3 regions of the Streptomyces sp. NPDC058665 genome follow, and region 3 is predicted to be linked to each of the others. Evidence: riboswitches for the same ligand, from Rfam matches in the RefSeq annotation. Region 3 holds a riboswitch; each other region holds the start of a gene.
The links. Region 3 has a riboswitch for cyclic di-AMP ahead of ACFWV8_RS27115 (NlpC/P60 family protein). Riboswitches for the same ligand answer to the same signal wherever they lie in the genome.
Positions count from the first base shown of each region.

Region 1: another riboswitch for cyclic di-AMP. It lies ahead of ACFWV8_RS24460 (transglycosylase SLT domain-containing protein); the one in region 3 lies ahead of ACFWV8_RS27115 (NlpC/P60 family protein).
Region 2: another riboswitch for cyclic di-AMP. It lies ahead of ACFWV8_RS01935 (transglycosylase family protein); the one in region 3 lies ahead of ACFWV8_RS27115 (NlpC/P60 family protein).

Region 1 covers NZ_JBHXRX010000039.1:29,056-39,366, forward strand. The annotation lists gene ACFWV8_RS24455 (ScbR family autoregulator-binding transcription factor) at 1-614, opposite strand, end outside; cyclic di-AMP (ydaO/yuaA leader) riboswitch at 1,338-1,529, shown strand; gene ACFWV8_RS24460 (transglycosylase SLT domain-containing protein) at 1,534-2,277, shown strand; gene secD (protein translocase subunit SecD) at 2,352-4,703, opposite strand; gene ACFWV8_RS24470 (hypothetical protein) at 4,779-5,342, opposite strand; gene ACFWV8_RS24475 (SRPBCC family protein) at 5,625-6,554, opposite strand; gene ACFWV8_RS24480 (metalloregulator ArsR/SmtB family transcription factor) at 6,551-6,868, opposite strand; gene ACFWV8_RS24485 (alpha/beta fold hydrolase) at 6,906-7,751, opposite strand; gene ACFWV8_RS24490 (hypothetical protein) at 7,761-7,997, opposite strand; gene ACFWV8_RS24495 (hypothetical protein) at 8,170-9,810, shown strand.
Region 2 covers NZ_JBHXRX010000002.1:112,626-122,936, forward strand. The annotation lists gene ACFWV8_RS01900 (hypothetical protein) at 200-394, shown strand; gene ACFWV8_RS01905 (rRNA adenine N-6-methyltransferase family protein) at 391-1,293, shown strand; gene ACFWV8_RS01910 (hypothetical protein) at 1,352-1,579, shown strand; gene ACFWV8_RS01915 (DUF6879 family protein) at 1,582-2,094, shown strand; gene ACFWV8_RS01920 (DUF5753 domain-containing protein) at 2,290-2,841, shown strand; gene ACFWV8_RS01925 (cytochrome P450) at 2,873-4,120, shown strand; gene ACFWV8_RS01930 (transglycosylase family protein) at 4,261-5,193, shown strand; cyclic di-AMP (ydaO/yuaA leader) riboswitch at 5,452-5,626, shown strand; gene ACFWV8_RS01935 (transglycosylase family protein) at 5,630-6,340, shown strand; gene eno (phosphopyruvate hydratase) at 6,621-7,907, shown strand; gene ACFWV8_RS01945 (septum formation initiator family protein) at 8,056-8,529, shown strand; gene ACFWV8_RS01950 (DUF501 domain-containing protein) at 8,637-9,209, shown strand; gene ACFWV8_RS01955 (exopolyphosphatase) at 9,206-10,132, shown strand.
Region 3 covers NZ_JBHXRX010000048.1:17,942-28,252, reverse strand. The annotation lists gene ACFWV8_RS27155 (LuxR C-terminal-related transcriptional regulator) at 1-585, shown strand, start outside; gene ACFWV8_RS27150 (hypothetical protein) at 599-991, opposite strand; gene ACFWV8_RS27145 (hypothetical protein) at 1,073-1,537, opposite strand; gene ACFWV8_RS27140 (NlpC/P60 family protein) at 1,582-2,634, opposite strand; gene ACFWV8_RS27135 (hypothetical protein) at 2,908-4,308, shown strand; gene ACFWV8_RS27130 (MerR family transcriptional regulator) at 4,324-5,115, opposite strand; gene ACFWV8_RS27125 (ABC transporter permease) at 5,131-5,892, opposite strand; gene ACFWV8_RS27120 (ABC transporter ATP-binding protein) at 5,904-6,701, opposite strand; gene ACFWV8_RS27115 (NlpC/P60 family protein) at 6,796-7,977, opposite strand; cyclic di-AMP (ydaO/yuaA leader) riboswitch at 7,976-8,137, opposite strand; gene ACFWV8_RS27110 (ATP-dependent DNA helicase) at 8,352-10,311, shown strand, end outside.

The DNA of each region.
Region 1 (10,311 bases), on a different contig from region 3:
ATCCGCTCACCCCGGTCCGGCGCCATGTCCAGCTTCGCCAGCACCGCGGGCACGGCGATGCTCGGCAGCACATGGTTGAGAAGCACCGAGATCCGGTGGTCGAGATCCGCGCGGTCGCACAGGACATGGGACATCGTCTGCACGCCGGCGAAGGCGCCGGTGAACAGCTCGGCGGTCTCCCTGAGGTTCACATGGGGCAGGAGTTCGCCCTGCTCCTTCGCCTGGCGCAGCATGTCCTCGTTCTGCGCCACCCACGACTCGAACGGTGTGCCGCGGTTGATGCCGAGTGCGCTCTGGTCGAGCGCCAGGCCCGTACTGGCTCTGACCAGCGGGTCGTGGCGCAGCCGGTGTGCGAGGACCATGCCCTGGTCCACGAGCAGCTGTAGTTTGCTGCTCTGCTCGGGGAACGGTCCGATCGCCAGTTGGGCGTCGAGGACCCCGAGCGCGAGGTCTTCCTTCGAGGTGAAGTGGAAGTACAGGGCGCCCTTGGTCACCCCCGCCCGCGTGAGGATCTCGCCGACGGTGGCCGAGTTGTAGCCGCGCTCGTCGAAGACGGCCGCCGCCGCTTCGAGGATCGACCGGCGGGTCCGGATTGCACGGTCTTGCTGCGCCATCGGGCTCCCTCCTGCCTTGCATAGATTCGTAGTCGGGCTGTGACGACAGGTATTGAAAAACAAACCGCGTAGTACGTATCTTACCGAAGCAGTCCAGGCGGATCGGAAGACGGTCCTCGTAGCCAAGGAGTGGGCGCACCGGTCCGAGGCGGCCGATGTCCTCCCCACGGGATGAACACGGCTCGCCGGCAACCGATTCTCCATCCTCTCCGTTTCCGTGGAATCCGAATTCTGGCGGGACCTGACCATTCCCTGACACGGGGGCCTCGTGAAAGCAACTCCCGGAGTGTAGGCGCTTGTTCGGCACGTTCCGAAGGTTCCGCACCTTGCGCGCTCGGTGCTCTGCTGCCCAGCTCCTGGGCGGTCGACCAGCCCGCGTACAAGGGCGGAGCGGGGCCGGGAAACCACCCCACCCCGCCCTATTGGAAAGCGCACATTTGTCCATTTTGCGGTGCGGTCGTTATGGGTATTTCAAGCCTAACTTGTCCCTTTTTGGGTGGTGTTGGGTGCGAGTGGTTGCACCGAAAGCTCGTGATGTGTGTCACAGGTTTGAAGGACCGCGCTTCTCGCCGCCCCGCCCCACCTCCCGTGCCGCAAAAGAAAGTTGAGGCCCGAATCGCCTCGCCCGAATTCGAATTGACCGGCGCCGGATCCGTGAATGGCATGGCCCTGTGAATTCAGGACTTGTTTCGCCCGGACCTTCTCGCTTACGTTCTCGTCATTCCGGGCGGAACGCCGAATCCTGCCGCTGTCCGGAAACCGCACCCAACAACTCATGGACGGCAGGAGCGGGGGACCCAGGTAAGTCGCCGATCCGTTGCACCGGACCGGCTCGGGGTGAAGTCGCGCACTATCGCGGCCGGGCATCTCCCGCTCGAACCCGACAGCTCACCTCGCAGGCGACGGAGAGGATTTCGTCATGCCCGCAGAGGGTAAGCACCGCCGTTCCCGCACCAGCCCGCTCGCCCGCCGCCTCATCGCGGTCGGCACGGGCGGCGCAGCACTCGCCCTTCCCCTGGTGACCGCTACCACGGCGGGCGCGGCCCCCGCCCCGCAGCACGTCAAGACGGCCCCGGCCGCTTCGACCGCCGTCCAGAAGGTGACCCACACCGTCATCAAGGGCGAGTCGCTGGCCAAGATCGCCAAGGCCCGCTCCGTGAGCGGTGGCTGGCAGGCGATCTACAAGACCAACCGCGCCGCCGTCGGCGACAACCCCTCGCTCATCCACCCCGGCCTGAAGCTGAAGCTCGCCGGGAAGGCCAAGTCCGAGGGGGCCGCGCCGACCGGGACCGCGTCGGAGAGCGAGGCCACCGAGGCCGTCGAGACCGCCGCCAAGACCTACACCAACAACCTCGACGGCTGGATCCGGGAGGCGCTGGACGTCATGGCGCAGAACGGCATACCCGGCTCGTACGACGGCATCCACCGCAACATCATGCGCGAGTCCGGTGGTAACCCCCGCGCCATCAACAACTGGGACTCCAACGCCGCGGCCGGCACCCCGTCGAAGGGCCTGCTCCAGGTCATCGCCCCGACGTTCGAGGCGTACCACGTGCCCGGCACGTCGACCGACAGCTACGACCCGGTCGCCAACATCACCGCGGCCTGCAACTACGCGGCCGACCGCTACGGCTCCATCGACAACGTCAACGGTCCCTACTAGACCCTGCGGCGTCCGTCACCTCACCGACCGCCGGCCGGACCGCACCAGCGGCCCGGCCGGCGGCCTTCACGCGCTCACACCCGCGCCCCGTTGTCCGCCGGGCGTCCGCGACGCGGCACCGTCCGTGAACGGCCCGCGCCACGCCGCCCCCGCGGCGCCCCCGGACCCCCCTTGCGGGACGTCTCCATCGCCAGCGCGACCGGCACGGCGGTGAACACGGACGAGTACGTGCCCACGCAGATACCGATGAGCAGGGCCAGCGCGAAGTCCCTGAGCGAGTCCCCGCCGAGTACCGCCAGCGCCGTGAGGATGAACAGCGCGCCCATGCCGGTGTTCACGGTTCTGGGCACCATCTGTAGTACAGCGGTTCGCGCGGTCGGCACCAGGGAAGCGCGGGGCGCCCTCGCCCACAGCTCACGGACCCGGTCGAAGACCACCACGGAGTCGTTCACCGAGTAACCGATGACGGTGAGCAGCGCGGCGAGGAAGATCCCGTCGACGGGACGGCCCAGCCACGCGAAGACCCCGATCAGGATCACCACGTCGTGCACCAGCGCGGCCACCGACGCCACCGCGAACGACCATCTGAACCGCACGGCCAGATACAGGAGTTGGACCCCGACGGCGATCCCCAGCGCGATCAGCGCGTGGCGCCTCAGCTCATCGCCGAGGCTGGGGCCGATCAGGTCGTCCCGTACCTTCGTCGTCGGTCCGCCCTCCTCGCTCAGGGCGCCGCGGATGGCCGCCTCGGCCCGCTCGCTCGTGTCCCCGGTGCGCACCGAGAGCTCCTGCCGGCCCGCCGTGGTGACCTCGGCATCGGCGAAGCCCGCGTCGGCCAGGGCCGTGCGAGCCGTGTCGACATCGACGGGCCGGGTCGTCGCGTACTCCATGAGCCGCCCGCCGGTGAACTCCACGCCGAGGTTCACCCCGCGCAGGGCGACACCCAGCACCGCGACGGCCATCACCGCGGCCGAGACGACCAGCCACCGCCGCGACCTGCGGAACAGATCAGGGGCGCGGCGGGTCAGATACGTACGTACGCGGCCCGGCAGGCCGATTCCGTTGACGCCGGGGAAATCGGCGACGAAGCGGGAGCGTGCCGCCACATCGGTCAGTGCCCGCGCGATGACGAGGGCGGAGAACATCGACACGAGCACGCCGATCCCCAGGGTGACGCCGAACCCCTTCACAGGACCCGATCCGAGGGCGAAGAGAAGGCCGGCGGCGAGCAGAGTCGTCACGTTCGAGTCGACAACCGCGGTGCGGGCGTTACGGAATCCGGCGGCCGTCGCGGACCGCAGGGTGCGGCCGGACCGTGGAGCACCGCCGGAGCGGCCCGCGTACTCCTCCCGCGCCCGTTCGAAGGCCAGCACGTTCGCGTCGACCGCCATCCCGATGGCGAGCACGAATCCGGCCAGGCCTGGGAGCGTCAGCGTGACGCCGAGCGCGACCAGGGCGGCGTACGAGATCAGCGCGTACCCGGCCAGGGCCAGCGAGGCGAGGCCGCCGAAGAGGCGGTACACGAAGGTGATGAACAGGGCGGTGAGGCTCGCGCCGATCACCGCGGCCCGCGCGCTGGCGCCGATCGCCTCGGCGCCCAGCGTCGGGCCCACGGTGCGCTGTTCGACGACGTCGACCGGCACCGGCAGGGCCCCGCCCTTGATCAGCAGCGCCAGGTTCCTGGCCTCATCGGCGGAGAAGGAGCCGCTGATCTGGGTCGTACCCGACGGAAGTCCGGCACCGCAGGCCACGGAGGGGCTCACCTGCGGCGCGGAGATCACCTTGTCGTCCAGCACGATCGCGACCCGGCGCCGCTCGTCCTGCGGCGGATGGCAGGCGGCTTCCCCCGTCAGCCGTGTCCACGCGCGGGACGCCTCGTCACGGAAGTCGAGGGAGACGAACCAGCCGGCTCCCCGCTGGCCGTCGAACTCCGCGCGGGCGTCCTTCACTCCCGCGCCCGACAGATCCGACGCGCCGAGCCTGAGCCGGCTGCCGTTCTCGTCGGGGAGGACCAGCTCTCCGGGTGTATCGGTCTTTTCGGGCTTTTCAGTCCTTTCGGGAGGCTCGTCGCCGGCGACGCCGTTGACGGGATGGAAAGACAGCTGGGCGGTCCGGCCCAGCACCTCGGCGGCCTTCCGCGGATCGGTGACGTCGGGGAGTTCGACGAGGACGCGGTCCTCGCCGGAACGTGTGACGGTCGGCTCCGCGACCCCCAGCGCGTCGATCCGCTGACGAAGGACCTCGACCGTACGGTCGGTGCTCTCCCGGTCGGCGGTCGCGGTCGCGGAGTCGCGGGCCTGGAGAACGAGCCGGGTGCCGCCTTGCAGATCGAGCCCCAGTCTGGGGCTCATGGTGAGTGTGACGAAGAGCGATACGAGCAGGACGGCCACAGCCAGAACTGCCCGCACCGTGGTGGCGCGAGTCATGGGATTCCTCCGGGAGGGTGCCGGAACGCGCCACCCCCGCGAGGGAGACGGGCCTGGCTTCAGGCCCGCCCGGCTCTACCGGGGGCGGTGCGTCGGCGCGGAAAGGGGACAGTGCGGATGACTGCTCCCGGAGGGAGGCCCGCGGACGTCGGGCAGTCCGGAGGGCTGGGCCGCCGGTGCGGTGACACCGGGCCGTACGCCGCGGTCCACGACGGCGCGGGGGAGGGGAAGTCCCGTGGTGAACGGCAGGACGCCCGTGTCGGGCTGCGGCGCGTGCTGCTGCCGGGTGTGCTCGGGTGTCCGGAGACCGGTGGAGGCGGCCCGGGTCGGCGCGCCCGCGTAACTGTGGGCGGCGCGGGGGGAGTCCCGCCGGAAGTCGCGGGACCGCTCGGAGCGCGTCGGCCGGTCGGCCTGCTGGGGGAGTGTCCGCTGGACGGGAGTTGCCGCGGCGGCGCCGGCGCTCGTGGCGCCCACCGCTGCGGCCGGTGCGGGAGATACCAGCGTGACGACGCCGAGGAGCAGCGCCGACAGCACCCCCGCGGCACGCTGCCGAACTCCCCAACCCGTCCGCCGCACCGGTGAGTTCGCCGACGCCGGCTCCACGCGGCCACCGCGCGACTTCCGTGCCTGGACAATCACGGTCTCAAGGTACCCGCCGCGAGCCGACAGCCGGGCACCACACAAGAACTCCTGCGCGGACCCCGCCCGTCGGCCCTTGCCGCGCCCGCCCGGATGCCGGTTCAGACGAGGGCGACGCGTACCTGGACGACGACCGTCCGGCCCCTGCGTGCGGACGAGGCTCCCTTGCGGGCCCGCCCTAGGTTCTGTCCGGCGGGTCTTCGCGGGCCCGGAACACCGCAGTGACATCAGCCGCTGCCGCGGCGGGCGCTCCCTGATCCTGCCTGATCCAAACGACAGACCCTAGGCGCGGGCCCCGCCCCCGGCCCCGGTCTGCGGTGTCTTCATCAGTTCCGCCGCCAGTTCCTCCACGCGTACCCGCCACGCCGCCAGCGCCGCGTCCGTGGCGAAGCCGTGCGGTCCGGTCTGCGTGAGTACCAGCCGGGGACCGTGGCCCGTCCCCGGGCGCAGCTCCCAGCGGACCTCGCCCTCGGGACTCCAGGCGTACGCGAGGAGTTCCGGTGCGTGTACGGCCGTGACCGGGCCTGCCGGGACCTTGTCCGCGGTGAAGCCCGGAGGCACGGGCGACCCCGTCAACGGCTCGGCTCCGCCCGTCAGTTGGGCCCAGACCGCCTCGGCGGGCCGTACGAGCTGGCGCACGAAGCGGACCTGTCGCCCGCCGTCCGCGGTCTCCTCGGCCCGGCCCCGGGTCAGCTCGTCGAACCGGGCCAGATACGCCTCGTGCAGCGCCCCGCGCGCGTCCTGCTCGACGTCGACGGGGCGGCCGTCCAGCACCTGCCCCAGCGCCGCGATACAGATCTGCCAGCCGGACGCGAAGCTCGCCGCCCCGAACCGGTCGCCGAAGGTGTGGACGAGGAGAAGCCGCGATCCGTCCCCGTCAGGGATGATCTCCCAGCTCAGATGGTCCTCGCCCCAGGTGAAGGCGAAGAGGCGCGGCTCGTCGGCGTCGGTGACCTTCCCTGTCATGCCGGGGCCGGAGTCGCCGGGGAAGTGGAAGCCGATCTCGCCGCCCGGCCGCGGATCGACGCTCACCTCGGAGGGAAACCACCGCGCGAGGTGCTCGGGCCGTGTGATCGCGTCCCAGACCCGCTGCGGCGGATGCGCGAGCCGCCGCTCCATGCGCAGCGCGGTCCGCCCGTCGCCCGCGCGCGAGAGGGAGGAGAAGCCATCGAGGCCATCCGGACGGTCCGGACCGTCGTTGTGCGGGGTCATGAGGAATCGTCCTCCATCGCGTCGAGATGCCGTTCGAGCGCGTCGAGACTCCCGGTCCACAGATGCCGGTAGTGCGCGAGCCAGGCGTCGAGTTCCGCTAGCGGTTCCGGCGTCAGTTCGTACCACCGGCGCTGGGCCTCCTGCCGGACCCGCACCAGCCCCGCGTCCCTCAGTACCCGCAGATGCTTGGACGTCCCGGGCTGACTCAGGCCGAGCCGGTCGGTCAGCTCACCGACCAGATGCGGGCGCTCCAGGAGCAGATCGAGGATCTTGCGCCTGCTCGGCTCCGCGAGCACGTCGAACGGTATGGGCATACCCCGACCATACCCACCCAGTTATATAACCGCAAGGCTATGTAAGCGACGTACCCAGCGCCATCAGCCAGTCCATCGCCGCCGGACACGCGTCGAGGACCGAGACGTGCCCGTCCTCGGGCCGTACCCACATCTCCGCCCGGGGCAGCCCGGCGAGCATCCACCCGGCGTGCGCGGACGGGACGACCCGGTCGAGGCCGCCCTGCACAAGCAGTACGGGCGCGGCCACCTCCCCCAGGTCGAAGCCCCACGCGGTCGCGAAGGCCACGTCGTCGTCGATCAGCCCGTCCGCCCCGGCCTGCCCCGCCTTCACCGCGTCGGCGCCCAGCGACGCCCACTCGCCCTCCAGCGCGGCGATGTCGGCCGAGGTGAAGCTCGCCGGGTCGAACTCCTCGGTCGCCGCGTACAGTTCACGCGCCTCGCGCCCGTCGGCGGCGGCCCGCAGACCGCCGGGCGACACCATGCCCTCGTACCAGTCGAAGTCGTCCGTGTACGGCGCCAGCCCTGCGAAGCAGACGGCTCCCGTCACCCGGTCCGGCAGCAGCGCGGCGCACGCCAGCGCGTGCGGCCCGCCCCCGGACGCCCCCATCACCGCGAACGGCCCCAGGCCGAGCGCGTCCGCGATCCCAGCCACGTCGTCCGCCGCCGCTGCCACGTTCCGCCCCGGCTGCGGGCTCGAACCCCCGTAGCTGGGGCGGCCGTACGACACCAGCCGGATACCGCGCGCCGCGGCGGCGGTGAGCAGCGGCTCCAGCGGGGCGCCGGTCTGCGGCGAGCCGTGATGCCAGACGAGGGTCGGCACGTGCCCGTCGGCACCCCCACCGCTGTCGTACGTCCGCAGGGTGCGCCCGTCGCTCAGGTTCACGTTCTGTTCGATGACCACGGTCTCAGCCTACGGCGCGGGGCCCGGCCGGCTCAGCAGATCCCGTCCCCGGGCTTGGGGTTGCCCAGCGCGAACAGCGGGCGCGAGGTAGGCGCCGATGTCGCAGACGCCCGCCGACGCCGCGAAGTCGGCGGACACGAATCTCGCGGGGTCGAACTCGCCCGTCGCCGCGCGGAGTTCACGCGCCTCGCGCCCGTCGGCGGCGGGCCAGGTCAGACGCTGCCGGCCCGGCACAGCCGGCTTCATCGGCATGTTCTGGATCCGGTGGTGAACCGATCCGTCGCCGAGTCCGTTGATGTCTGCGAAGTCGCCTGCGGAAGCGGCTTCCTCGCAGAGTGATTCACGCCGAGAGCGCGACTGGTATCGGATGCGGACCGGCAGGCAATGATCGCATGAAGTGCGATCAGAAGGAGGAGAAATGCCAAAAGAGCCTTTCGATGAAAATGATTTCATTAGAGACCGTGCTGCGACGATACGCACCTTCGAAAAAGAATACAACATGGGGAGTAATAAGCGCCTCATGGGCGCGCTCGAAACTTATTTCGAGGTGTTGGAGAAGACCGGGCGTGACCTAAATAAGGGGATTTCTGCTGACGAGGCGACGAGTAAATGGGCAGCCGACGAGCTTATTGATGAATTCAACGCTATGCGAATGCTGGACATTCCAGCGAAGTGGCTCAGGGAAAATGCGAAATATTATAGTAACCGCCCAAATTCCTCCTATCAAAGGGCCCTGGACAAGGCTGCTGACAAGGCCAGGCACCGTAAGGCTCTGTGGAGTAAGACGGACACCGAGTGGGCGGGGGAAGAAGCTGAGAGGAGAGACCTGGTTATTCTGGAGAGAACCGGGGCCGGTAAGGCCTTTAATAAAAAGCCTAGTGGCTACAGTAAGTGGTCTGATGCTCTGGTGATGGGCAATCTCTGGACGGGTATGTCCACTGGGTTTGTGAGAGGCGCGCTGTCGAGTGTGGAAGCGTTTGTGCTTGAAGGGAAGACCAATGGAAGTGTAATGGCAAATCATGAGGTACCCACTTTGGCGGGAATGATCAGACAGGGGCTGGTTGAGGAACTGCATATCCAAATTGAGAACATCGATGACCCAAGCAAGCCACCGGAAAGGTGGACTCTAGTGGCCGGCCAAACTTTTCACGTTCACTCCCGGGCTTCTTTCGATCAACTTCCCTCTCCGGCCACTGGTTTTCCGGAACGCCAGCAAATTTGGTACGAGAAAGAGAATAGGAAGGCGTCGATCGACGAGTTCGTGGCTGCCGTCGGCGATAAAAATGTTGCCATCCTGCTGCCGCGCAGGGATGCGATTGTCCCGAGTAACGTAGATGTTTTGGTAGAAATCAAAAAGAACGAAAGGGATAGATTGGCCCATGGAGATCACTGGCACCTGAGGAGGTTGTCCATTAAAGAGAAGAAGGGTATCCACAAGATCTACAAGAATGAAGAGTACCAGCGGGTTCTGAGTGCGTCTCTGGGCGGCAGATTGGAGTTCATGCAAGCTCTTGGTGATAGCTATGTACCGCGGAGTAAAAGTGTTTCCGGTGCTTCGGAGTCGACGGATCAGGCGTATTACGCTGCTTCGGGGTCGACGGGGCGGGCGTATTCTGCCCCTTCGGGGTCGACGGGTCAGGCGTATTACGCTGATTCGGGGTCGAGGGGTCAGGCGTATTACGCTGCTTCGGGCGTCCAGTTTGCAAACGTCGCGTTTTCACAGGAGAGGACAGCCCTGAATCATCATGACACCGAACGGATATCTCCCTTGGAGGGAGATTTTGCCGACTTGACGGTGACTGATGAGGCGCATGCGGGTGAGGCGCATGCGGGTGAGGAGTATGCGAGTGAGCAGTATGAGGGTGAGGGGTATTCGGGTGAGGTGTATGCGGGTGAGGGGTATACCGCTGTTTCGGGGTCGACGGGTCAGGCGTATTACGCCAACTTCGGGACGGGTGAGCATCGGACCGATGAGAGGCGTGAAAGTAGAAGCGGCACAAAAAACCATCGGAGCAATGCGGGGTATGGAAGTACAAGCAGTAGCAAGAAGAGGAAATAGCGGTTACTCCGGGAGAAGCCGATTCGGCCGCTGCTGCCGCGCGACGCGCGGTCGAATCCGCAAGATCGTGCACGCCGTCCGGGGCGAAGACGTTGCGCGTGGCGGGCGAGTTCGGTATCGACCGCAGGCTGGTGCTCTCGTCGGCGTTGCCGCTCCAGGGTGAGGACGGTTGCGGCTACTGACGTCATTCGATTTGGGCTGCACAGCGATCTGCGGAAGTTGGCCCAGGCCCCCCGGACGGACAATGCCCCTTCCACTGGCGCCCGCCCTGCCGAGAGCGCGTGGTTGACCGTTTGTTGGGTGGGCGTGAGGTGTGCTCTCGTTTGCTGAGCTTCACCTCCTGTTCGATGGTCACTCACCACAGTCGTTCCAAATCCGCATGGATGGGTCAATGCTGAGCCTCCCTGCCATCCGGTCCAAGAGGCGTAGCGGCATCGGATCCGGCGGGACGACTCGTCCCCGCGCTGGTTTGACTGGGCGTAGTTGCCGCCAGGCACACAA
Region 2 (10,311 bases), on a different contig from region 3:
TTCCTCGCCGGCCGGTGGCGTCCCTACGCTGCAGACAGGACGACGCATCAGACCGCGTCCGTCCAACACTGCCTGAGGGGAGCCGTCATGGCCGGAAAGCACGAATCGCCGCCGCCGTCCGAGCCGCCGAAGGGTGCGCCCGGTGACGCCGACGGGAAGTCGGACACCTCGGGGGCGGGGACTCGGGGACACACCGCAAGTGACCGCACCCGACCCCGAGTTGGCCCACCGGAGATTCATCGGGCTGCTCGCGGAGCGAGGCGCGTTCAGTGCGGAGTGGACGCGCCCTGTCTTCGAGCGGGTCCCGCGCTACGCGTTCGCGCCGGACACCGTCTACGTATGGCGGGAAGAGCACTGGCGTCCGGTCCGCAGGCAGGATGATCCGGGGAAGTGACCCAGGTCGATGACGGCAAGCCCTTGGACGACGGGAGCGGGTTCACTCCCACCAGCTCTATCAGTTGCGTTGCCGCCGTCATCAACATGGTCACTTCCCTGGCCCCCGAACCCGGTGACAGAACTCTGGAGATCGGAACGGGGTCCGGCTACAACGCAGCGATTCTGGCCGAGCGTGTGGGAGCGCGGAATGTCGTCACCTTGGAAATTGACCAGCTCCTGGCCGACGGGGCCCGATCGCGGCTGGCCAGCGTCGGGTACGAGGCATCGGTGGTCCTCGGGGACGGAGAGCGGGGCTACGCCGAGCGCGCACCGTACGCGCGGTTGATCTCCACCGCTTCCGTGAGGCGTGTTCCGCAGGAGTGGCTGCACCAGGTGGCACCCGGTGGCGAGGTTGTCACCCCATGGCTCCCGAACGACCGGGCTCTCGGGCTCGTCTGGCTCCGGGTGCGAGAGCCGGGTGTGGCCGGAGGTTGGTTTCACGGCGCGGAGACGTTCATGCCCGTACGCGGCCAGCGGAGGGAACGGGCGGACCTGGCCGCGCTGTGGAGCGCGACCAGGGACATGGCGGCCGAGACGGAGGAGCGGTACGACCTGGACGATGTCGACGTGCACGGGGAGTTCGCCCTGGCGGTGCTCATGGCCGGTGTTACGGCCTACCGGCAGGAGGGCGGCTGGTTCTTCCTCGCCGAGGACCGAACGTCATGGGCGCGGCTCGCCGGCCGGACCGCCGAGCGGTTCGGCGACCGTGACCTGCTGGGGGAGGCCGTCATCGCACTCGACTGGTGGAGGTCTCACGGCCGCCCGAAACTGTACGACTTCGGTATGACGGTCACGCCGGACGACCATCGCGTCTGGCTGGGCGAAACGGCCAACGAGGTCTCCGTGTTCCAGAGCTAGAGGTGTTGTTCGCACCGCGCCATCGGAGTCGTCCGGTGGCTTTCGAGGAGGGAATCGCATGCGCGCTCGTTTTCTCGGCAAGGACCTTGAGTCCCAGTCAGGCAGCTCGCCCACGCTGTACGCGACCGACCGCGCCGACCGTGCGACGTACATCGCGCAGGGGTGGATCGTCACCGATCCTCAGACGCTCGCCGACATCGGCCCCGTACCCCAGGGTGAGACGATCATCGAGATCCCCGAAGATGTCTTGAAGTACTACGCTCGCCGCTACCAGGAGGAGAGCTGAGCTTGATCACCGGCGACGAGTTCGGCCAGCTCTTCCGGACTTTCAAGCACACCGCCTTCCGTCTGGAAGTACGTGATCGCTACGACTCGTCCGTCGAGAACGCGGCTCTCGCCAAGTTCCTCGCGGGTGAAGAAGATGATCTCCCTTGGCTTCAAGACTGGTTGGCCGTGATCCGTGAGGCCACCCTGCTCGGGCGCCGCTTCGCACGCGTGCGGGTCGTCAGTACGCCGCTCACCGACTACAGCCGCTTCGGTGTCTGGTGCGCGCAGTTCACGAACGGGGCCGGCGAGGACATTCGCTATCTGGAACGAGAGAGGGCAGGCGCGCTGGGGCTGCCCTCTCACGACTACTGGCTGTTCGACTCGTCGGTGCTCGTCCGCATGCACTTCAACGACGGTGACGAGTTTCTCGGCGGGGAACTGGTGGACGACCCCGCCACTGTCGTCCAGCACAACTACTGGCGCGACCGAGCATGGCACTACGCCGTGAGACGGGACGACTTTGCGACCGAGTAGGACATCGGGCGCGGCTCACCTACACAAGGCACGCGAAGCGCTCGGACGGCGGCTCCGCGAGTTGCGGAAAGATGCCGGGTCACCGGGCAGGAAGGGGAAACTGACTCGCTGCTCGCCGCCCTGCGCACTCTTGAGGTCCAACAGGCTGACTGGCGGCGGCAGTTCCGAGGTGGGCTCAAGGCGCACCAGGACCAGCTGGGGGCGCACGAGTCGGGGGCCGGGCTCATCCGGGCTTTCGAGGCCACCGTCATCCCCGGACTGCTGCAAACTCCCGAGTACGCACGCGGCCGACTCGCCCAAGGTGTGCAACTCTTCGGCTCGCCCGACGACATTGACGAGGCCGTACGGGCCAGGCTCCGGCGCCAGGAGATCCTCTACAAGCGCGACAAGAGGTTCCACTTCGTACTGACCGAAGCGGCCCTGCGATTCCGGCTCTGCCCGCCGGAGGCCATGCTCGGGCAGCTGGACCGTCTGATCGCGCTGTCGGCGCTGCCGAACGTCAGACTCGGCATCATCGGCTTCGACACTCCGTACGGTGTCGCGCCCTGGCATGGCTTCTGGATTCTCGACCGCGAGCGCGTGGTAGTGGAGACCTACTCTGCCGAGTTGAACCTCGCGCAGCCGAAGGAAGTAGCTCTGTACGAAGGTGTCTTTGACAGTCTGGCCACGGTCGCCTCGTACGGCCGGGCGGCTCGCGCCGTGATCACCCGGGTGATCGACGATCTCGCGACCGACGCCGCCGAGTAGGCACCGCATCAGGCCGGTTACTGTCACCTCCATGTCCGACTTGCCCAGCCCCGCTCCCGACCTCTTCACCTGGGAGTTCGCCACCGATCCCTACCCCGCCTACGCCTGGCTCCGCGAGCACGCGCCCGTGCGGTGGACGCGGCTGCCCAGTGGGGTCGACGCGTGGCTGGTGACGCGGTACGCGGATGCCAAGAAGGCTCTGGCCGATGCTCGGCTGTCCAAGAATCCCGTGCATCACGCCGAGTCGCCGCACGCCAAGGGGAAGACCGGCATCCCGGGGGAGCGCGGTGCGGAGTTGATGACGCATCTGCTGAACATCGATCCGCCCGATCACACCCGTCTGCGGCGGCTGGTTTCGCAGGCGTTCACTCCCCGGCGCGTGGCCGAATTCGCACCCCGGGTACAGGAGTTGACCGACGGGCTGATCGACTCATTCGCGTCGAAGGGGGAGGCCGACCTGATCCATGACTTCGCCTTCCCGCTCCCCATCTACGCGATCTGCGATCTGCTCGGCGTCCCGCGCGAGGACCAGGACGACTTCCGCGACTGGGCCGGGATGATGATCCGGCACGGCGGCGGGCCACGGGGCGGGGTCGCGCGGTCCGTCAAGAAGATGCGGGGGTATCTCGCCGAGCTCATCCACCGTAAGCGGGACGACCCCGGAGACGACCTGATCTCCGGCTTGATCCGGGCCGGCGACCACGGCGAGCACCTCACCGAGAACGAGGCCGCCGCGATGGCGTTCATCCTTCTCTTCGCGGGGTTCGAGACAACCGTGAATCTCATCGGGAATGGCGTGTACTCGCTGCTTCGTCATCCCGATCAGCGCGAGCGCCTTCAACGCTCCCTCCGCGCAGGCGAGAAGGAACTCCTCGCGACCGGCGTCGAGGAACTGCTCCGCTACGACGGTCCGGTGGAGCTCGCCACCTGGCGCTACGCCACCGAACCCGTCGAACTCGGCGGGCAGCGCGTCGCGGTCGGTGACCCCGTCCTCGTCGTACTCGCCGCCGCCGACCGGGACCCGGCGCGGTTCGCCGACCCGGACCGGCTCGATCTGGCGCGGAGTGACAACAAACACCTCGGATACGGCCACGGCATCCACTACTGCCTCGGCGCGCCCCTCGCCCGGCTTGAGGGGCAGACCGCGCTCGCCACCCTTCTGACCCGCCTGCCCGACTTGCGGCTAGCGGTCGAACCGTCCGATTTGAGGTGGCGTGGGGGGCTCATCATGCGTGGACTGCGTACGCTCCCGGTGCAGTTCACAGCGGTGAGTGACTGACGGATCGTCAACACTGTGACTTTCACGTGATCTACGCTGCATCGACTTGTGACAGACGTTCGAGTACGGCTACGTTCACGATCGTCCCGGCAGTCACGCGCCGGGGTTCACGTCCCAGCAGTCTCACGGAAGGCAACCGCATGCGCTCCGGGAACGGCCGGCACCGTCGGCCCCGTCAGGCCCCCGCCCTTGTCGTCGCGGCAGGGGTGACAGGCTCGGCGATCGCCATCCCGCTGCTCGGCGCGACCGGCGCCAGTGCGGCGGACGCCTCGACCTGGGACCGCGTCGCCGAGTGCGAGAGCGGCGGCATGTGGAGCGCCGACCTCGGCAACGGCTACTACGGCGGCCTCCAGATCTCCCAGGAGACCTGGGCCGACTTCGGCGGTACGGCGTACGCCCCCACCGCCGACCAGGCCAGCCGCAGCCAGCAGATAGCCGTCGCCGAGAAGATCCTCGAAGCGCAGGGGCCGAGCGCGTGGCCGACCTGCGCGCTGGTCACCGGGCTCACGGCGGAGCCGGGCACGGACGCGGGCGCCGACGGTGAAGCGGACAAGGCTCAGGGCAACGGTTCCTCCGGCGAGTCCACCCAGCAGCAGGAGACCTCCCCGGAGCCCGAGCCGAGCGAGACGGCCGAGCTGCCTCCCGCTCCCGAGTCGACCCCGTCGTCCGGGCAGTTCGGCCGCGACTCCGCGTCCGAGGCCGAGGAGCAGGGCGCCGAGCCGAGCTCGGAGCCCAGCACCGCCGACGCGGGGAAGGGCAAGCACCGCGGCGAGGCGGCCCCCGAGGCGGGCAAGCCCGCCGGGGAGGCCGAAGCCGGCGAGGAAGGCAAGACGGACGAAGAGCGCGAAAGCGGCCGTCATGCCTCACGGGGTGACAGTTCGACACGCGCCGACGACGTCGCGGACGGCTCGTACACCGTCCGTGCGGGCGACAATCTGTGGGCCATCGCCGACGAGGCGAAGGTGGAGGGTGGCTGGGCCGCGCTCTACCAGGCGAACCGCGAGGTCGTGGGCTCCGACGCGGACCTCATCCTGCCGGGCCAGAAGCTCGATCTGACCGCGAATCAGGGGTAGTTAAGCGGGCTATGTCCGCATCTGGGCAAGTGAGACAAGCGTCTCTTCGCCCCAACTGATGCGGTCTGCCCGGCAACTCGCCCCCTTTCCGTTCCGACCTGCGTAAACAGAGGTTTCCTCGGGGCGGGATGGGCGAATCATCCCGGATGTTCCTTCTTTGAACATCCGGGATGTCTGTGTTTACGGTCTGAACCGCTCGCACCGCGGGCACCGTCGACCGTCACGCCGAGTCCTGCCGTCGGTCGGGGGGAGTACTCGTCGCTTCACGCGCCGAAGGCAGGAGCGGGGGACCCAGGTAAGTGCCGGCCAATACGGCCGGCTCGGGGTGCAGCCGTGTGCGAGGGGACGTACAGACGTTCCCGGGTCGCACGGCCGGGCAACTCACTTGGCCCGAACCCGACAGCTCACCTCGCAGGCGTCGGTGAGGAGATCTCGCATGCTGTTTTCCAGCGCGTCCGGCAAGGGCAAGCACCGTCGTCCCTCCAAGACCGTCCGTTACGCCACGCTCGCCGGCATCACCGGTGCCGCCGTCGCGGTCCCGCTGATCGGCGCCACCGCCGCCTCCGCGGCCACCACCTCCGAGTGGGACGCCGTCGCCCAGTGCGAGTCCGGCGGCAACTGGTCGATCAACACCGGCAACGGCTACTTCGGCGGGCTTCAGTTCTCCGCCTCCACCTGGGCCGCGTACGGCGGCACCGCGTTCGCCTCCAGCGCCGACCAGGCCTCGAAGTCCCAGCAGATACAGATCGCCGAGAAGGTCCTGGCCGGCCAGGGCAAGGGTGCCTGGCCGAGCTGTGGCGTGGGTCTGTCCAACGCGTCGAACGACGCGGGCTCGGCCGACTCCGGCTCCGGGGACTCCGGTCAGCAGCAGGCCGCCCCCGAGCAGACCGAGCAGGCCCCCCAGGCCGCTCCGGAGAAGCGGTCCGCCCCGCGTGCGACGCAGGAGCAGCCCGCCTCGCGCACCGAGACGCGCGGCCCGGTCAAGAAGGGCGACGGCGAGTACAAGGTCAAGCCCGGCGACTCGCTCTCCAAGATCGCCGAGACCAAGAAGGTCGAAGGCGGCTGGAAGAAGCTCTTCAAGCTCAACAAGGACATCGTCGAGGACGCCGACGTGATCTTCCCGGGTCAGCAGCTCCACCTGAGCTGACCCTTTCCCCTTGAACCCCCGGCCCGGCGCGCCTCACTCCCCCCGGACGCGCCGGGCCGGGGGCTTCGGACGGCCTCCGGCCTTGGGCTTCGGAAGGGCTCGACCCAACCCTTGGACATTCGGGTCCGAACGGGCATCGCGGACTCTTTTCGTCCCAGCGGGCGGGCATCTGCCGACCGCCGACCGGGAGCCGGTTAGGCTCATGCCGCAAGGCCAACGCAAGGCCGACGAGGCCCGGCACCCATGAGGCCCTGCTCCACGCGTCACATCCCAGAAGGAGATGCTCGTGCCGTCCATCGACGTCGTCGTAGCCCGGGAAATCCTTGACTCCCGAGGCAACCCAACGGTCGAGGTCGAGGTCGGCCTCGACGACGGCAGCACCGGCCGTGCTGCTGTCCCCTCCGGTGCGTCCACCGGTGCGTTCGAGGCCCTTGAGCTCCGCGACGGTGACCAGAACCGCTACCAGGGCAAGGGCGTCGAGAAGGCCGTCCTCGCCGTCATCGAGCAGATCGGCCCGGAGCTCGTCGGCTACGACGCCACCGAGCAGCGCCTGATCGACCAGGCGATGTTCGACCTGGACGCCACCCCCGACAAGTCCTCGCTCGGCGCCAACGCCATCCTCGGTGTCTCCCTGGCCGTGGCGCACGCCGCCTCCGAGGCCTCGGACCTGCCGCTGTTCCGGTACCTCGGGGGCCCGAACGCGCACCTGCTGCCCGTTCCGATGATGAACATCCTCAACGGCGGGTCGCACGCCGACTCCAACGTGGACATCCAGGAGTTCATGATCGCGCCGATCGGCGCCGAGTCGTTCTCCGAGGCCCTGCGCTGGGGCGCGGAGGTCTACCACACGCTGAAGAAGGTCCTGAAGGAGAAGGGGCTCTCCACGGGCCTCGGCGACGAGGGCGGCTTCGCGCCGAACCTGGAGTCCAACCGCGCCGCGCTCGACCTCATCCTCGTGGCCATCAAGGAAGCCGGCTACGCCCCGGGCAAGGACATCGCGCTCGCACTCGACGTCGCGGCCTCCGAGTTCTACAAGGACGGCTCCTACGAGTTCGAGGGCAAGTCCCGCTCGGCCGCCGAGATGACCGAGTACTACGAGGAGCTCGTCGCCTCGTACCCGCTGGTCTCCATCGAGGACCCGCTCTTCGAGGACGACTGGGCCGGCTGGAAGGTCCTCAACGACAAGCTGGGCTCCAAGGTCCAGATCGTCGGCGACGACCTCTTCGTCACCAACCCCGAGCGCCTGGCCCGTGGCATCGAGGAGGGCTCGGCCAACGCCCTGCTCGTCAAGGTCAACCAGATCGGTTCGCTGACCGAGACCCTGGACGCCGTCGAGCTGGCGCAGCGCAGCGGCTTCAAGTGCATGATGTCGCACCGCTCCGGCGAGACCGAGGACGTCACGATCGCCGACCTCGCCGTCGCCACCAACTGCGGCCAGATCAAGACCGGCGCCCCGGCCCGCTCCGAGCGCGTCGCCAAGTACAACCAGCTCCTGCGCATCGAGGAGATCCTCGACGACGCGGCGGTGTACGCGGGCCGCAGCGCGTTCCCGCGTTTCAAGGACTGACCCCCGGGACCACCGGCCACCGGTCCGCCCGTCCTACGGCCGTCCCCGGCCACGGTCCCGTACCGTGTCCGGGGACGTACGCGCGTACAGAGGCAGTACGGCAGTACAGAGGAACGGGGTCCGCCGGGCCTCTGAGGGAGGCGGGACCATGGCCGCGAACCGGGACCGGTTCTCCACCGCGACCAAGATCAGGATTCTGGGCGAGCAGACCGCCGCCCGTGTCTACCGCTCGCAGACCCGCAGGCAGGCCCGCCGTTCCCGGCTCACCGGACGCGCCGCGTTCCTGGTTCTCGTGGTCTGCTCACTGATCGTGGCGCTCGCCTATCCGATGCGGCAGTACGTGTCCCAGCGCGGCGAGATCGCTGAGCAGGAGCAGCTGGCGCGCGAGGCCGCGAAGCGGGTCGAGGAGCTGCGGGACGAGAGGGCCCGCCTCCAGGACGACGCGTACGTCCAGCGGCTGGCGCGCGAGCATCTGCATTACGTGATGCCGGGGGAGACCGGCTACATCATGGCCGACCCCCGGGCGGCCGAGGAGCACCGACCCGACCAGGGCGCGGGCGACCGGCCCTGGTACTCCAACCTCATGGACGGCGTCGACAAGGCGGACCGGACGGACCGGTAGCGGCCCGGCCGCACAGACGGACATCGGCCGACAGGTATCGGCAGACAAGCATCGGCCGGCCGACAGACACCGACGGACAGACAGACATCAAGGAAACCGACGCAGGTATGCAAACGCCCCCTCCGCAGACCGAACGCACCGAACCCACCGAGGCGGACGTCGACGCGTTCAGGCAGCAGCTCGGCCGGCCCCCGCGCGGTCTGCGCGCCATCGCGCACCGCTGCCCCTGCGGTCAGCCCGACGTGGTGGAGACCGCCCCGCGGCTGCCGGACGGTACTCCGTTCCCGACGCTCTACTACCTGACCTGCCCGCGCGCGGCCTCGGCCATCGGCACGCTGGAGGCGAACGGTGTCATGAAGGAGATGACCGAACGCCTCGCCACCGACCCGGAGTTGGCCGCCGCGTACCGCAAGGCGCACGAGGACTACATCGCGCGCCGCGACGCCGTCGAGGTACTGGCGGGTTTCCCGAGCGCGGGCGGAATGCCGGACCGGGTGAAGTGTTTGCACGTGCTGGTCGGCCATTCGCTGGCGGCGGGTCCGGGGGTGAACCCGCTGGGGGACGAGGCGCTGGCGATGCTGCCCGAGTGGTGGCGCAAGGGCCCCTGTGTGATCCCGTTCACAAACGACGTCGGCAGCAAGTCGGCCACCAGGGCGGCCACCGAAGAGGACACCCGATGACCAGGGTCGCGGCCGTCGACTGCGGTACGAACTCCATCCGCCTCCTCGTCGCGGACGCCGACCCCGCCACCGGCGAACTCACCGACCTCGACCGCCGGATGACGATCGTGCGCCTCGGCCAGGACGTCGACCGGACGGGACGGCTCGCCCCCGACGCGCTGGAGCGCACCTTCGCGGCCTGCCGCGAGTACGCGGAGATCATCAAGAGCCACGGCGTGGACCGGATCCGCTTCGTGGCCACCTCCGCCTCCCGCGACGCCGAGAACCGCGACGACTTCGTACGCGGCATCCTCGACATCCTCGGAGTCGAACCCGAGGTGATCACCGGAGACCAGGAGGCGGAGTTCTCCTTCACGGGCGCCACCAAGGAGCTGACCGGCCGCACCGACCTGCACCGTCCCTACCTGGTCGTGGACATCGGAGGCGGCTCCACCGAGTTCGTCGTCGGGACCGACGGGGTCACGGCCGCGCGGTCGGTGGACATCGGCTGTGTACGGATGACGGAGCGGCACAGCCCGAGCAGCCCGGCGACCCTCGGCGAGATCACGGCCATACGCGGCGACATCGACGCCGCCCTCGACACGGTCGAGGAGAGCGTCCCGCTGGCCGAAGCCCGTACGCTCGTCGGCCTCGCCGGGTCCGTCACCACGGTCGCGGCGATCACGCTCGGCCTGACCGAGTACGACTGGCGGGCCATCCACCACTCCCGGATCCCCTTCGAGCGGGTCCAGGAGATCACCGGCATGCTGCTGTCGGCCACGCACGACGAGCGCGCGGCGATTCCCGTGATGCATCCCGGACGGGTCGACGTGATCGCGGCGGGTGCGCTGATCCTGCTCACGATCATGAAAAGGACCGGCGCGGAGGAGGTCGTCGTGAGCGAACACGACATCCTCGACGGCATCGCGTGGTCGCTCGCCTGAGCGGGTGACCGGGCCCGGGGCCGGACGTCCGGGCCCCCTTTACGGAGGTCTTACGGGGCCTCTGCAGCCCCTCTCGCGGCCACCCCGGAACGAAGTTCGTGAAGTTCTTCACAAGAGAAACCGCCGAGTTGGGCGCACATCACTCTCCGGGGAGACCCGACCCCCTCCCGACCCCCCTG
Region 3 (10,311 bases):
GCGACGACGGGCGTGGAGGTCGTCGGCGAGGCCGCCGACGTCGACCAGGCCGTCACGGTCATCACGGCGACCCGCCCCGAGGTCGTCCTGCTCGACGTCCACCTGCCAGGCGGTGGCGGCGTGGAGGTCCTGCGCCGCTGCGCCCCGCTGATGGCGGCGGCCGACGACCCGGTGCGCTTCCTCGCGCTCTCGGTGTCCGACGCGGCGGAGGACGTCATCGGCGTGATCCGCGGCGGCGCGCGCGGCTATGTCACCAAAACGATCACCGGCACGGACCTGGTGGACTCGATCTTCCGTGTCCAGGACGGCGACGCGGTCTTCTCGCCACGGCTGGCGGGCTTCGTGCTTGACGCTTTCGCGTCGACGGACGCGCCGCCGGTGGACGAGGACATGGACCGTCTCACGCAGCGCGAGCGCGAGGTGCTGCGGCTGATCGCGCGCGGTTACGCGTACAAGGAGATCGCGAAGCAGCTCTTCATCTCGGTGAAGACGGTCGAGTCGCACGTCTCGGCGGTGCTGCGCAAGCTCCAGCTCTCCAACCGGCATGAACTCACGCGGTGGGCGACGGCGCGCAGGCTGGTGTGAGCCCCGTCGGTTCTCAGCCTCGCGGGCAGAGCCACTCGGTCACGTAGTCCCGGCCGTTGTGGTGCAGCAGGCCGCGGACGCATTCGCCGGGGGCCGTGTCGAGCGTGCCTGACAGCGCGGCCGAGCCGTCCTCCGTACGGAGGGTGCCGAACCAGCCGGGGAACGCGGTGATCCGGGCGTTCCTGCGCTGGTAGCCGAGCCGCAGCCGCAGGGTGGGCGCGGGTTTCGTGGCGTTCGTATGTCGTACGTAACGCGTGGTGAAGGCCCCCTTGCCGCCCACCGGGCCCTCTACGCAGAGCCGGCCGCCGGTGAGGTCGCCGCAGCCCTCGGGGGTGACACCGACCGGGGCCAGGACGAGCACCGCGCCGACGGTGAGGACGGTCGCGTGGACCCGCCTGTGTCTCATGGCGTTCATCGTCGTGCGGCGAGTGCGGCATCGCACCCCGGCTTGGGCCGGGTGGGTACCGCCGCTGACATCTTGCGGCGGTCAGGCCGACTTGGTGGTCCGATTGCGGCGCAGCATCAGGAACAGGCCCGTCGCGATCGCCAGGCCCACGGCGCCGAGGACAGCGCCCTTCACGACCGGTCCGTGCCAGTTGTAGTCGGAGGTGTAGGCGGTCCGGCCGTTCTCCGCGAGCCGTACGCCGCCGATCGCGCTCGGCACGGCGTCGGAGCTGCGGACCCGGACGGCGTCCTCCAGCTTGACGTCCCGCTCGGTGACGGTGCCGTCGGCGCTGGTGAACGTGCCGATCCAGCCGCATTGCTCTTTGTTGCACACGCGGTCGGCAGGAGCCAGGGTGCCGACCGGGCCGTCCCGCAGGGTGGTGCGGCCTTCATATCCCTCGGCCGCCAGGCTCAGACCGCCGCCGAGGGAGATGAACAGGGCGAAGCCGATGCCTATGCGGACCAACACCCGCTCGCGGGTGGTCAGTGGTCGCTTTTTGGTGGTCATGGAACGGTGATCGTAGCCGGACGGCCGAAGCCGCCTCCCAGGGGCTACGCGGGGCGGGTGGCGCCCGCGAACGGCATCTGGTCGATCGGGGCCAGCCGCACCCCGGTGCCAGGCCGGGGGGCGTGGATCATCTGCCCGCCGCCGACATAGAGCCCGACATGGGAGATCCCGGAGTAGAAGAAGACCAGGTCACCGGGGGCGAGCTGGGAGCGGGCGACCCGTCGGCCCGCGTTGATCTGGGTGTAGGTGGTACGCGGGAGGGCGACCCCGGCCGCACGCCAGGCGGCCTGCGTCAGACCGGAGCAGTCGAACCCGTCGGGCCCGGTCGCGCCCCACACGTACGGCTTGCCGAGCGCTCCGCGCGCGTAGGCGATCGCGGCGGCGGCGCGGCCGTTGGGCGCCGGTACGGCCCCGGCGCGGCTCTGGGCGCGGTCGGCGCGTGGATCGGCCGGCCCGGTGTTTCCTGCATACCGCGCGCGTTCGGCGGCGGTGAGCCGGGCGAGGAGTTTCTCGGCGTCCGCGAGCTTCTTCTTGACCGTCGACTTGTGTGTGGCCAGGGCGGCTTGGCGGTTCTTGAGTTCGTCGGCCTTCGTGTCGGCCTTCTTACGTAAGCGGCCGAGTTCACCGAGCTGGGCGCGCATTCTGTTGACGGCCTGGGCCTGCTGGAAGCCGGAGCGTTCGGCGAGCGCTGCCCCGCGCAGGTATTCGTCGGGGTCGGAGCTGAGGGCGAGCTGTACGGCGGGGTCGAGGCCGCCCGCGCGGTACTGCGCGGTGGCGATCGAGCCGAGCGCGTTGCGCGAGACGTTGAGGCGGGCCGTACGCCGGGCGGCCTCGTCGCGCAGCTTCTCCAGCGAGGCGCTCGCCTCGGCGGCCTTCTCCTTGGCGCCGTTGTACTTCTCGGTGGCGGTCTCGGCCTCGTGGTAGAGCTTGTCGACCTTCGCCTTCACCTGGGCCTGGGTGAGCTGCGGTTCGGCCTGTGCGGTCCCTTCGAGCCCGGTCGCCGTCGCGGCTCCCGCGAGGGCGAGAGTGGCCGCCGTACGGCCGTAAGGCCCGCTGAACGGTCTGGAGTTGAATCGGGGTCGGCGGTGCGCTGCCACGGGGGCGTCCACATCCTTCGTTCCGGCTCGGCTCGGTGCGGCTGTTGTCGGGGAGGACGCTAGGCGCGGCGGTCACGGGAGCGCGGCGGCATGCCCGCTATTGCCCGCGGACGGCAGGTCTGCGGCGGATTGTGGCCGTCGGGGATATGGCGAATTCGACGATTCCGGACGGAAGTTGACCGATCCGATGACTTCAGAGCGGGGAGCGGGCGGCGGTGGTACGGGGCCGTCGGCCCGGTTGGACTGTCAGTGGTGGCGCGTAGCTTTTTTCTCATGACCACTCTCGGGGAAATGCTGAAGGGGCCCTCTTCCCGGTCGCTTTGGGAGCGGCTCTGCCCGCTGCTCGAAGGGCTGGACGAGACGGAGCTGGCCGCCGCCGCCACGATTCTGCGGAGCTGGCCGCCCGAGCGGCGGCCGATGCCGGACAGCTGGTGGAGCGAGCTGCTGGCGGGCGGGAGGCGGCCGTACCACGCGTCGGCGGGGACGCGCAGGCTCGGCCGGCTGGTCGACGTGGAGGCGGCCCGGGTGCCGGCGGAGCCGGACGCGGACCGGGACGAGTACGAGGAGGCGAACGGCGCTGCCGACGAGCCGTACGAGCCGGATGAGCCAGTGGCCTTCCCGTACGGTGCCGCGGCGGTGGCGGTCCCTTCCGATCTGCGGCGGCCGGTGTTCGGCGCGGTGGCCGAGTGGCATCACAACGGCGGGGACATCGTCGGCTGGAGCACGGTCGCGAGCGCCCCGCCGACCATGTATCTCGGCGGCGCCGACTACCACGACAATCCGCTCGACATCCAGATATCGCCGGACGGCGGGATCGTCGCGGCGTCGGTGGAGTGCCGCTGGCACGCCTGGTCGTCCGATGGCGAGGAGCTGTGGTCGCTCGACCCGGCGGACCTCTGGCCGGGGGCGGTGGCTGACGACGACGGCGACGAGGGCGGGGACGACCTCGTGGGCATCGACGTCCCGGTGCGGTTCTCGTTCGACGCGGACGGGCGGCGCGTGGCCGTCGGGCGGCTGCGGGGCGGCCCCGTGGCCGTCCTGGACGCGCGGACCGGGCACGTCCTGGCGCCCGGCCCGGAAGCGGGGCCGTGGGACGGCGAGGGGCCCGTCGCCCTGGACGCGGCCGGGCGGCTGCTGGCACACGCCCGCGGCAGCCGGGTGGTCGTACGGGACGTGGACGTGGACGGCGGCGCGGTGCTCGCCGACGCGGACACCGGGCTGGTCACGATCCACGCGCTGGCGATGGCACCGGACGGCGGCGGGCTCCTCGCCGTAGGGGCTGACGGCAAGGACAACCCGGCGGTGTGCTCCCTGACCCTGTCCCGGTCCCTGTCTCCCTCACGTACGGCGGCAGGGGCGGCGATCCTCACCGCGGCTGAGCCGGTACGGGCCGGGCGGGCGCCCGACGGCATGGTCGCCACCGACCCGCTGTCGGTGGTCACCGCGCGGGCGGTCTGGACCGCCGACGGACCGCTCGCCTTCATGTCGTCCGACGTCGGGGACGTCCTCTTCGGCGCCGACGGCCGGGTGCTGCGGGTGACGGCGGGGGCGAGCGTCGCCGCCTTCACCCCCGACGGCCGGGCCCTGATCACCGTCGGGTGCGCGGACCAGGACGAGATGGACCCGATCGACGTCTGGTTCCTCGACGCCATGGACCCGGCGGACAGGCCATAGGGGGCGGGCAGTTTCTCAAGATGGCGGCAGCTCGGTGTTGAGCCTGTCGGCAGGCACTCGCGCGATGCGGGTCCAGCCGCTCCAGCCACGCTCCTGCAGAATCGCCAGCACCAGTTCGGCGCCCGGGGCGGACTCCACCATGGCTGAGTCCATCAGGGCGACGAACTGATCGTCGAAGCCGTCGGTCCCCACCTCGCCGGCCTCCACGGCGCGAATCATCAGGCGCTCCAAGATGTCGGCGACCTCGACGATCCGCGGGTCGCCGGCCCGCCAGTCGGGCTCCCCGGTGAAGAAGCTGTAGAGCCTCACCATGTCGGGGTCGTCCAGCTCCTCGTGCTTCTTGGCGATCACGGCGTCGATCAGGTCCGGCACCTGCGCGGCGATCATGATCCAGGCATCCCGCTCCAGCTCGATGTACCGCTCCCCGACGCCGAGACCCCGCAACCGGTCGAGGTAGTACACGGCGCTCTGCGGGAGCGCCAGGTGCTCTCCGGCGGCGAGCCGGGCGAGCCGGCTGCGGGTGCCCCGCAGCCGCCGGATCTCGGCGCGCAGATCCTTGTCGATCTCCTGGACACCGCCGACGAACTCCTCCGGGCTGGCGTCGAGGAGTTCCTGCACCCTGGCCAGCGGCACGCCGGCGTCGGCCAGGGTGCGGATCAGGATCAGTCGCACGACCGCGGCGGCATCGTAGGTCCGGTACCCGGACCGGTCGCGCTCGGGCTCGGGCAGCAGCCCGATCTTGTGGTAGTGGCGTACCGCCCGCACCGTCACCCCGGCGTACGCCGCAAGCTGGCTGATGGTGAGCATGGGTCCCAGACTGCCTCAGGCGATCTTCCGGCGATAGGTGGCCATCGCGAAGACGTACGCCACGACGAGGATGCCGACGCACCAGGCGAGGGCGGTCCAGATGTCGTCGCCGACCGGCTGCCCCGTCAACAGAGCCCGGATCGTGTTGACGATCGACGTCACCGGCTGGTGCTCGGCGAACCAGCGCACCGGGCCGGGCATCGTCTTGGTGGGCACGAACGCCGAGCTGACGAACGGCAGGAAGATGAGCGGGTAGGCGAACGCGCCCGCCCCCTCGACCGACGACGCGGAGAGCCCGGGGATCACGGCGAGCCAGGTCAGCGCCAGGGTGAACAAGAGCAGGATGCCGGCGACCGCGAGCCATGCCGCCAGTCCCGCCCCCGAGCGGAAGCCCATGAGCAGCGCGACGCCCACGACGATCACGAGCGAGATCAGGTTGGCCATCAGAGAGGTGAAGACGTGTGCCCACAGCACACCCGACCGTGCGATCGGCATGGACTGGAATCGCTCGAAGATGCCGCTCTTCATGTCGGTGAACAGCCGGTAGGCGGTGTAGGAGATGCCCGATGCGATGGTGATGAGCAGGATGCCGGGCAGCATGTAGTTCACGTACGAAGCCGATCCTGTATCGATCGCGCCGCCGAATACGTAGACGAACATCAGCATCATGGCGACCGGCGTGATGACGGTCGTGATGATGGTGTCCACACTGCGGGTGACATGGCGGAGGGTCCGCCCCGTGAGAACGGCGGTGTCGGCGAAGAAGTACGAGGTCATCCTTGTCCCCCCTACTTCTTCGTGCCGGAGGCGTCGGTCTTGTCGCCGCCGGCGATGATCGCGAGGAAGATCTCCTCCAGGGTCGGCTGCTTCTCGACGTACTCGACCGTGGCGGGCGGGAAGAGCTGCTTCAGCTCGGCGAGGGTGCCGTTCACGATGATCCGACCCTGGTGAAGGATCGCGATCCGGTCGGCGAGCTGTTCGGCCTCGTCCAGGTACTGCGTGGTGAGCAGGACGGTCGTGCCGTACTCGGCGAGCTCCTTGACGGCGTGCCACACCTCGATACGCGCCTCGGGGTCGAGCCCGGCCGTCGGCTCGTCCAGGAAGATCACCGGCGGATTCCCGATGAGGCTCATCGCGATGTCCAGCCGACGGCGCATCCCGCCTGAATACGTGGACACCTGCCGCGTGCCGGCGTCGGTCAGCGAGAAGCGCCTCAGCAAGTCGTCCGCGATGGCGCCCGGGTCCTTGAGGTGGCGCAGCCTGGCGACGAGTACGAGGTTCTCCCGACCGCTGAGGATCTCGTCGACGGCCGCGAACTGCCCGGTAAGGCTGATGGACGCCCGCACATCCGCCGATTGCACGGCGACGTCGAAGCCATGGACGCCGGCTGTCCCCGCGTCGGCCTTCAGGAGCGTGGCGAGGATCCTCACGGTCGTGGTCTTGCCCGCCCCGTTGGAGCCGAGCAGGGCGAAGATGTCGCCCCGCGCCACGTCGAAGTCCACGCCGCGCAGCACTTCGAGCTTCCCGAACGACTTCTCCAGACCCCGCACGCGAATCGCCGGACCGGCGATCGATTGGGTCACCATGGTCATCTGCCTCCTTCGCGGAGCCTTCCGGTCGGCTGTGAGGAGGCTCCTGAAGGGAGGATGGAGGGTTGACCCAGCGTCAAGGTCAAGCCGGTCAGGCCGGGCGCACGCTGCCGTAGATCGGCATGTAGTAGATCGACTCCTCGCGGACGTTCGCGCCCGGTTTCGGCGCGTGGATCATCTTGCCGTCGCCCTTGTAGATGCCGACGTGGCTGATGTCGTCGTAGAAGAACACCAGGTCGCCGGGGAGCAGGTCCGCCGTGGCGACGCGCTTGCCGACATTCACCTGGTCCCAGGTCGTACGCGGCAGCTGCACGCCCGCCTCCTTCCAGGCGGCGGCCGTCAGCCCCGAGCAGTCGTACGAGCTGGGGCCGGTGGCGCCCCACACGTACGGCTTGCCGATCTGGGCGCGGGCGAAGGCGAGGACCTTCTCGGCCTTGGCCGCGTACGTACCGTCCGTGGTGCCGGAGCCGGTGCCGGTCCCCGTACCGGTGCCCGTGCCCGTGTCGCCGCCGGTCGCGGGCGCCTCCTCCTGCCGCGCCTCCTCCTGGCGCTTGCGCTCCGCGGCCTCCTCCTTGGCCTTCGCCTCGGCCTTGCGGCGCGCCTCCTGCTCCTTCTCCCGCTCCAGGGCGGCGAGCCGCGCCTTCTCCTCGGCCGTCAGCTCGGAGAGCAGCGACCGCGCCGCCGCGAGCTTGTTCTGGACCTTCTGCTTGCCCTCCTTGAGGGAGGCCTGCGACTCCGTCAGCGTCTCCAGGCTCTTCGTCGCCTTGGCGCGCTGCTTGGCCGCGGACCGCTGCTCCTTCTGGAAGTCCTCGACCGCCCCCTGCTGGCGCTCGGTCAGCCGGTCCATCAGCTGGGTCTGCTCGAAGTACGACTCGGGGCTGTCGGCGAACATCAGGGCGGCCGTCGGACCGACGGCGCCCGCGCGGTACTGCGCCGCGGCATACGTACCGAGGGCGCGCCGCGCCTCGTTCACCTTGTCGGCGCTCTTGGCGACGTCGTCCAGGACCCGGTCGACCGACTTGCGCTGGGTGTCGGTCGCTTCCTTCGCCTTGTTGTACTGCTGCGTCGCCGTACCGGCCTGCCGGTACAGGTCGTCGACCTTCTTCTGCACTTCTTCGATCGAGGGCTTGGGCTCGGCCGGCGCGGCGGTGGCGCTCTGCGTCGAGAGCAGCGTCACCGAGGCGAGGGCGGCCGTCGTGAAACCGACGGCGGGGGTGTTCGCCCGTATTCCGGTGCGAGCGCGCGTCTTACGATGCGATGCCAAGGCCGGCATCTCCTTCCGTGGACCGCCTACCGGGTTAGCTGTCGGGTTCGGGCGGAACGGAAGGCTGCCCTACGGGCCTGGTGAGCGGCCCGATTCACCCCGGTGGAACGTGGTGGGTCCCCGGTTCCGAACTCCCTTGCGGGAAGCCCGGATTCGGCGGAGGCCGTCCGCTCGGCGCCGATCACCGATGGAGTACGGACCACCTCGGCGTGCACGCTAGCCAATGCGTGGTGCCGCTGTGAAGGTTGATGGCCGATATGCCCGATACATTTTCGTGACCTTTCGCATAAACACCCTCGGAGACCCCCCTGAGGCCATCCCGGCGCCCCCGCCAAGTCATGTGGCAGTCCGCTGTCAGTGCGGCACCCTAGACTCAGGAAGCGATGAGCAGCCTCTTTGACGACAGCTTCCTGGCGGACCTCCAGCCCTCGGCCGAGGAGCCCCCGCCGCCACCCGAGGACACCGCTCCGGAACAGGTGCCCGACGATCTCTTCGGAGGGAAGTTCGACGTGCCCCCGCCCCGGGATCCGCACCACCGCGACGGCGCCCCGCGCACCGTCGTGGACCCGGCGGCGCTGCTCGAAGGGCTGAACGAGGAGCAGCGCGCCGCCGTCGTGCACACCGGATCGCCGCTGCTCATCGTGGCCGGCGCCGGCTCGGGCAAGACCCGTGTGCTGACCCACCGGATCGCGCATCTGCTGGGGACCCGCCGGGTGCATCCGGGCGAAATACTGGCGATCACGTTCACCAACAAGGCCGCCGGCGAGATGAAGGAGCGTGTCGAGCAGCTCGTCGGCCCGCGCGCCGCCGCCATGTGGGTGATGACGTTCCACAGTGCCTGCGTGCGGATCCTGCGCCGCGAGTCGAAGCGGCTCGGCTTCACGTCGTCGTTCTCGATCTACGACGCGGCCGACTCCAAGCGGCTCATGGCTCTGGTCTGCCGCGATCTGGACCTCGACCCCAAGCGGCACCCCCCGAAGTCCTTCAGCGCCAAGATCTCGAACCTGAAGAACGAGCTGATCGACGAGGAGACCTTCGCCGGTCAGGCGAGTGACCCCTTCGAGAAGACGCTGGCCGAGGCGTACCGGATGTACCAGGGGCGGCTGCGCGAGGCCAACGCCCTGGACTTCGACGACATCATCATGACGACGGTCCATCTGCTCCAGGCGTTCCCGGACGTCGCCGAGCACTACCGCCGCCGCTTCCGCCATGTCCTGGTGGACGAGTACCAGGACACCAACCACGCGCAGTACACCCTCGTACGTGAGCTGGTCGGCCCCTCGGGCGAGGGGCACGACCCGGCGGAGCTGTGCGTCGTCGGTGACGCGGACCAGTCCATCTACGCGTTCCGGGGCGCCACGATCCGCAACATCCTCCAGTTCGAGGAGGACTACCCGGACGCCACGACGATCCTGCTGGAGCAGAACTACCGCTCCACGCAGACGATCCTCAGCGCGGCCAACGCCGTCATCGAGCGCAACGAGAGCCGGCGGCCCAAGAATCTCTGGACGAACGCGGGAGCGGGCGCCCTGATCACGGGGTACGTGGCGGACACCGAGCACGACGAGGCACAGTTCGTCGCCGACGAGATCGACCGTATGACGGACGCGTCGGAGGCCAAGGCGGGCGACGTCGCCGTCTTCTACCGGACGAACGCGCAGTCACGTGTCTTCGAAGAGATCTTCATCCGCGTCGGCCTCCCGTACAAGGTCGTCGGCGGCGTGCGCTTCTACGAGCGCAAGGAGGTCCGCGATGTGCTGGCCTATCTGCGCGTGCTCGCCAACCCCGAGGACAGCGTCCCGCTGCGCCGGATCCTGAACGTGCCCAAGCGCGGCATCGGCGACCGCGCCGAGGCGATGATCGACGCGCTCTCGGCGCGGGAGAGGATCTCCTTCGCGCAGGCGCTGCGCCGGGTCGACGAGGCGTACGGCATGGCGGCCCGTTCGTCGAACGCCGTGAAGCGCTTCAACACGCTGATGGAGGAGTTGCGTACGGTCGTCGAGTCCGGCGCCGGTCCTGCGACGGTCCTGGAGGCCGTGCTCGAACGGACCGGCTATCTGGCGGAGTTGCAGGCGTCGACCGACCCGCAGGACGAGACGCGGATCGAGAACTTGCAGGAACTGGCCGCCGTGGCACTGGAGTTCGAGCAGGAGAGGGCCCAGGCGGCGGGGACGGACGCGACGGCGCCCGCCGCGGACGCGACGGCAGCAGACGAGCCCGCCCCGGATGCCCCGGCCCCGGACGCGCCCGCCGCGGGGACGTCCGGCACGCTCGCCGAGTTCCTGGAGCGGGTCGCGCTCGTCGCCGACTCCGACCAGATCCCCGACGAGGACGAGGAAGGCT